Regions from separate parts of the Pseudobacillus sp. FSL P4-0506 genome, predicted to be linked through region 1. Evidence: riboswitches for the same ligand, from Rfam matches in the RefSeq annotation. Region 1 holds a riboswitch; the other holds the start of a gene.

Region 1 (3,411 bases):
TACACTCCCAAGCAGCCATCCGATAATTTGCCGCAATTCCTCACCGGTCAAAGCAATCATTAGTGAAATCAACGCACCTAAAAAAGAGCTAAAAATAATCCCTGTTAGAATGATAGTTTCTACTTTAAGTGACCGTTCAATCGCCTGGGCGAACAAAACAACGATGAAAATGGTTATAATCGAAGTCACAATACTAACAACGGGCAGGGTAAATCCGGAAAGCCAAGGGAGCTGCATATTAAAAAACAGCACCATAACAGCGCCTGCGGAAGCACCCGAAGATACACCGAGTGTATAAGGGTCTGCCAGAGGATTACGCAGCAGCCCTTGAAAAGCAGCACCCGCTACCGCTAGAGAGGCTCCTATAAGACCGGCCAACAATACTCTCGGAAATCTGATCTTCCACACGATGTTATCAAAAGAGGAATCGACTCCCTCAAGCGGCGTTCCAAAAAAATGATGGGATAATAAGAAAGCGATATCCCGAAACGGAACTTGGATCGTTCCGATCGAGATACCTGCAAATACAGCCGTAATAAAAAAAGCCAAAACTAACAAGTAAGCCGAGCTTTTATTTCTTAAAAACATCTGGATAGATCGCTTCGGCAAGTTCTTCTACTCCTTCAACAAGACGCGGGCCTGTTCGGTTGACGAGGTCAGCATTCACATCATGGACATCCTTGTTTTTAACGGCAGTCATGTTTTCCCATCCTTTGCGGCTGAGTACCTCTTCAATCGGTTTTTTTGTGTAGTAGCCATGCGTAGTAATGATTACGTCAGGATTCTTCTTGATAATCGCTTCCTCTGTCATTTGCACCCAGCCCTTCTGATCGGCAGCGGCATTTTTCGCATGAATCAGATCAAGCATTTCCTGCATAAATGTATTTTTTCCTGGTGTGAAAATGTCTGGAGCCGGTGATACTTCAATAAATACACTTTTTTCTTCTTCTTTTTTAATAGTTTTCGCTTTTTCCTCGATTTTTGATAGACCGTCTTTCATTTCTTCTACTACGTCTTCTGCTTTTTCAGTTGTTCCTGTCGCCTTGCCGATCATTTCAATTGAGTCGTATACTTGATCAAAATTTTGGGCATCATTAACGACAAGTACATCGATTCCCGCTTCTTCCAGTTGCTTCAATCCCTCTTTTGAGTTGTGGGCACTGGAACCATGTGCCAATACGAGATCCGTATCAAGCCCAATGATTTTTTCAATGTTATACTCCATGCCGCCAACTTTTTCTTTGGCGTTCACCTCTTTCGGGTAATTGTCGTTGTCTGATACCCCGACAATTTCATCACCTAAATCGAGTTTATAAGCAATTTCGGTATTGCTCGGAATAAGAGAAACAATTCGTTTCGGTTTTTCTTCAATAACGACATCTTTTCCTTCCGCATCCTTTATCGTTACCGGAAAGGCTGCTTGTTGACTCTCTTTTGGCTGATCTGCTTTTTCTTCTTTTCCAGTTTCTGCTTTATCCGTTCCGCAGCCGGCAAGCAGGCCAGCAGCCAGTACGAAGGATAATGTGTACTGAGATAATTTGTTCATGACTTTCTCTCCCTTTGCTTCTTAAAAATATCCACAAAAAAACACCTCTACGCGATGGAGAGATGCAGTGAAAAAGGGCCAAACAGGTACATTGAACCAGGAAGCCGCTTTTACACCACCCTATCCGCGTAGGTTATTGGTGCTCTAAACCAGGCAGGTTTTCTGGCTTGTGAAATAAATAAATTTCACTTACAGTGGCGGGACCGCGCTGGATTTCCACCAGCTTGCCCTTTTAAAAAGCTTTTTGTTCAGCTTTACCTGATTAAATATATGTAGTTTTCCGCTTAGCCTCATTATACACAAAAAAAACTTTACTTTCATAAATTTTTAAAACGGTTCGCAGCTTTTCTAAAAATTCGTTTCTATTCTCTGCAGAAAATAAATTTTCTTATCATATAAGACCTTTATGTTTTAGACAGGACAAAAGTGGAATAGGATAAATAAAAAGAAAGGAGCGGCTAAAATGAATCTTGCAACTTTAATCGGGTTAGTTGTCCTACTGCTTTGCATTGCGCTTATTTTAGTTTACTTTCTTCGCCAGGCATTTGACTCCTCTGATACAAGCCGGATAGACGCTCTTCCTGAAGACGACGCGTACTTAAACGATCGCGACTCAACACATGACCGTAACTTATAGCCAAATAAAATGACAACATGACATACGAGCAAACATCTGTTTAAAAACAAGATCGTTTGCCAGCAGAACTATATAAAAAACATCCATCCCGATGAACGGGAGGATGTTTTTTATTATTTAGTATGAACCTTCACATTCAGCGTTTCCACAATGGCTTGCTTTATAATTTGAAGCATTTTAGTCAGCTCCTCGTAGCTGGAAGCTAGCGGCGGCATAAAAACGATCGTGTCACCAAGCGGTCTCGTCAGCATCCCCAATTCACGCATTCGCAATGTTGCCCGATAAGCCATTCTCTCTTCAAACGGAAAAGGTTCTTTGGTCTTTTTATCTTTCACTAGTTCAATTCCGCACATTAAACCAAGCTGTCGAATCTCACCGACGTGTGGCAGTTCATTTATTTCAGCCATCAACCTCTCAACATATTCTGCTTTTTTAGCAGCTTGCTCAACAAGCCCTTCTTTTTCGAAAATATCAAGATTGGCCAAAGCTGCTGCACAGCCGAGCTGGTTGCCCGTATAAGAATGTCCATGGAAAAAAGTTTTCATTTCGGTATATTCCCCGTAAAATGCCTGGTATACTTCTTCTGTTGTTAATGTAGCTGCAATCGGTAAATATCCACCGGTAATTCCTTTTGCCATTGTCATGATATCTGGCAAAACACCTTCATGTTCCACAGCGAACATTTTTCCCGTGCGCCCAAATCCAGTCGCCACCTCATCCACAATAAAAAGCACATTAAACTTTCGACAAAGCTGTTCAAGCTCCTTTAAGTACCCGACTGGCATGATGTGCATACCACCCGCCCCCTGTACCATCGACTCAACAATTAGTCCGGAGATCTGTTCATGATTCTTTTCAAATAAGTCATGTATTTCTGAGAGTGAATCTTCTTTAGCCGTTTGTTCATTGCCGGAAGGATGCCATTTTGCTGACGGGAAGGGGAGGGCGAATGAATGGAACATTAATGCGCTGTACACGCGGTGATAAATGTCGATTGAGCCCACGCTGATCGCACCGACTGTATCGCCGTGATAACCGTTTGTCAATGTGACAAACTTTGTTTTTTCAGTCCTGCCTTTATTTTGCCAATATTGGTACGCCATCTTTATGGCTATTTCCACTGACTCTGCTCCGCTGTCCGAATAAAATACGCGTGTTAAGTTTTCCGGAGAAATCTGGATAAGTTTCTCAGCCAACTGAATGGATGGCACATTTGCCGCCCCAAGTA
Region 2 (3,411 bases), 1.8 Mb from region 1:
TCACAGGCTTTCACCGTTGCAACATCCCCAATAGGTGAAAGCAAAAATCCGGCATCTTTTAAGGAAGCTGTTACTTGATGAGGATCTTCTGTCGGCACCCGTAAAATTACTTGGTGATGAGGCGTATATTCGATAGCCCCTTTTTCTCCGGCTGCTTTTGAAAGAACGAGCATTTGCTCAGCCGAGAACACCTTATTCGCCACTCCCGGGCTGACAGCTACTTCAAAAATGGATTCTACTTTTCTCTTGAACAGCGGCTGACTTGTCTCTTGTTTGTCTTTTCCATCTAAAAGGCGGAGCGCTTTCATTCCAAGCTTGTACAGGTCTGTTTTCTCCTCTTGCCCTCCATGAAGAGCCCACGGCTCATTTTTCGGCTTCAACCGTTCGTGCGGCTTTAGCGGCTGCTTTTCTGATGTTAATGTATATTTGCGCTGATAGCCCCTCGGTGTAATCATTTTGTTGTCGTAAAGGAATGTGGTTGAATTGCCAATGATTACGGTCGTCAGCATGCCGATATCATGATCCAGCATATTCTTCAAGTCTGTGATCACCACTTGTTCTCTTTCCCGGTAAGCGCTCTTGACGAGGCCGACTGGCGTATCCGGTGAACGGTGCTTTAATAAAATGCGCTGCGCTTCCGCAATTTGTCTCGTTCTTCTTCCGCTCTTTGGATTGTATAAAGCGATGACAAAATCAGCTGCCCCTGCTGCTTCTATCCGCTTGGCAATCAAATCCCACGGCGTTAGATGGTCACTTAAGCTGATTGTGCAAGCATCGTGCATAACCGGTGCCCCAAGAAGAGAAGCACAGGAATTGATCGCCGAAATTCCCGGTACAATCTCTACTCCCACGCCGTCCGCTTCTTTCCAACCTTGTTCAACGAGTACTTCATAGACAAGACCTGCCATGCCATAGACACCGGCATCTCCGCTTGAAATGACCGCCACCGTTTTTCCTTCTTCCGCTAATTTAACAGCGGCCTGTGCACGGCTCACTTCCTCTGACATCCCGGTGCTGATGATTTCTTTTCCCTCAATAAAGTCTGCGATCAAATCGACGTATGTTTTATAACCGATAATACAGTCGCTTTCCTTTAGCGCTTCCTTGGCCCGTTCTGTAATGTGCTCTGCGCTGCCCGGTCCAAATCCGACAACCAATAATTTTCCCTTCACTCTATTCGCCCTCCTCTGCTTACTTGGCTGTTTGCTTTTCTTTATCTTTGGCCACACCGGTTACACGGTCATTTTGAAGAATCATGCCTTTTTCGTAATAAGTGTACGTGACAGCTTCTTCAACCGGCTGGCCTTCTTGGAGATGGGAAGCCACAATTTTCTCTGCGAGCTGTTCATCCACCTCGTGGTACCATGTGCCTTCCGGGTAAACGATGACGACACAAGCATCTTTACAGCGGCCGTTACATCTTGTTCTTGTCGTATGCACCCGAACATCAAGCTCCCGTTTTTTTATTTCTTCTCTGACTGTCTGCGTGACCTCTTCTCCGCCTTTTCGCATACAGCTCGAACCATTGCAAATGAATACATGATGGTTCATTTCTGTTAAATCCCATGTCGCCACATTCCCCACTCCTTTTTGGAAAATAAAAAAGTCCTTAACTTCAGAAGAAGTTAAGGACTAAGAGCTACGTATATAAGCTACTCAAGGAACGAGTAATCATGCCGAATGCACCGACACCGTTCCATACAGTCATCCTGTTCTTCCCTCCGAAGAATGATGGTTCGAAGAAGAAAGCAGGTCTCCTGGCTTACGGGTCCACTTACTCTTGTCCCTTCCCGGCATTACGCCAGTGGCTGTTGACAATTTCATCACCGTTTACAGTAGCGGGGGCTGCATCGGACTTTCACCGATTTCCCTATTATCCCAGAAATGACTCTCCCGGGCACTCTCTTCTTATTATTCAATTTTTATGTATGTCATCCTGATTTTTCTAAATTTCAAACTCTTTTATTAGATTAGCAGGTTCTTCATTCATTTGACAAGGGAAATTTTACATAACGTTTCTTTTGTTGAACTATGAAGAAGAAGATAAAGCAGGTACAGGCACGGAAATGAAAGGCTTCCAGCCTGTTTTCTGCTTAATGATCTGCTTGACGGCAGACATTTTTTCTAAAAAAGAAGGATCATATCTATGACACAGCAAGCCTATCACGGTCCCGCTGTGACCTACAATGACTCCCAATTCAAATCTTTTAGCCAGCTCAGCGAACAACGAGAAAAAAGGCTTAGGCAGCAGCTCCTCATTTAACTTCGCGCTTTTCGTGACGGCAGACAAAATGGCAGGTACACTGCCGGACAAGAGACTGTCGTGCATTTCATCAAATAATTGAGCCATTTGCAGCTTTGCAGCAGCAGAATATTCACCTTTCATCCTATAGTACTGTTGTGTATTCAATCGTCCCCCACTGTCATAACCGATAAGAAACAACTCAGGGAAATTTGGATAAGAATAGAGCAGTTCGCCTGTTTTCTGGTTCACGGCATTGATGCCCTGATACATAACTCCATCTGTCGGTTCAACAGCAGCAGCGATTTCTGCAATAGCTGAGTCCGTAAAGTCTATCCCCACACTCATAGCGACAGCGCGCACGGCAGCAGTTATATCCGCAGAGCTGCTTGCCATCCCTTTGCTGACAGGAATTTGTGACGAAAAGTATAATGTTCCTCCTACACTCATCCCAGCTCTCTTCAATGCAAGCTCTGCAGCGTAGATCGCTTTTCTCTTATAAGGATGGTCACTGCGTACACCAGGAGAGTGAGTGGGAACAAACCATACTTTGCTTGTTAAGGGAACAGGCAGCGTAAATAGGAATGGCTGACCATTCTTTTCTCCCTGGGCAAGCTCGCCAAATGTACCGGTGGATCTTCCAACTCCTTTTTTCACTATATAACCACCTCATTCACGTGCTTGTTCAAATAAGTAAATAGCGTCCTCCAAAAAACAGATCACCTCTTTTTTAATAGGATATAAATTTAGAAGCTCTGATTTATCTGCTGATTTCCGTACACGCCAAAACTTTTCTTCCAGCTCCCGATTTCCGGCAAACATTTCATCTGTCAGTAAGAGAACGTCAGAAGCAATCAACTTTCCCTCCTCTGATTCTGGGCCAATATTTTTAGCTACACAAAGGTCAATCCTTTTCAATAAGTTCATCCACTTATTGATCAGCTTATCATCCTGTTCCAGTTTCGGAAGCTGCTCCTGCAGGGTGTTTTGCTCTTCCTCATCAAAGAACTTATTCCAATTTCCTTTCTCTTTTTCATCGCTTCTTTCTTTTCTGACTAAAGGAATTAAGTGCTCCCACTGTAAATCCCCTTCCACCTTTAAGATATTCAACAGCGTATTCGTATGAAGCACCGCTTGTTCAAGCTCCGCTATGTTTTGCCTCAATGACT

The links. A riboswitch is a leader RNA that binds a small molecule or an ion and turns the genes downstream of it on or off. The one in region 1 is predicted to bind cobalamin.
Region 2: it holds a riboswitch for cobalamin, as region 1 does, so the genes downstream of both, MKZ02_RS12905 ((2Fe-2S) ferredoxin domain-containing protein) here and MKZ02_RS21750 (ABC transporter substrate-binding protein) in region 1, are expected to answer to the same signal.

What each region holds. Positions count from the first base shown of each region.
Region 1 covers NZ_JBBOOI010000001.1:4,321,247-4,324,657, forward strand. Annotated here, with positions in the region: gene MKZ02_RS21745 (FecCD family ABC transporter permease) at 1-609, opposite strand, end outside; gene MKZ02_RS21750 (ABC transporter substrate-binding protein) at 572-1,546, opposite strand; cobalamin riboswitch at 1,682-1,823, opposite strand; gene MKZ02_RS21755 (hypothetical protein) at 2,010-2,183, shown strand; gene bioA (adenosylmethionine--8-amino-7-oxononanoate transaminase) at 2,297-3,411, opposite strand, start outside.
Region 2 covers NZ_JBBOOI010000001.1:2,554,002-2,557,412, reverse strand. Annotated here, with positions in the region: gene cobJ (precorrin-3B C(17)-methyltransferase) at 1-1,172, opposite strand, end outside; gene MKZ02_RS12905 ((2Fe-2S) ferredoxin domain-containing protein) at 1,192-1,575, opposite strand; cobalamin riboswitch at 1,731-1,920, opposite strand; gene MKZ02_RS12900 (GHMP family kinase ATP-binding protein) at 2,030-2,899, opposite strand; gene MKZ02_RS12895 (MerR family transcriptional regulator) at 2,912-3,411, opposite strand, start outside.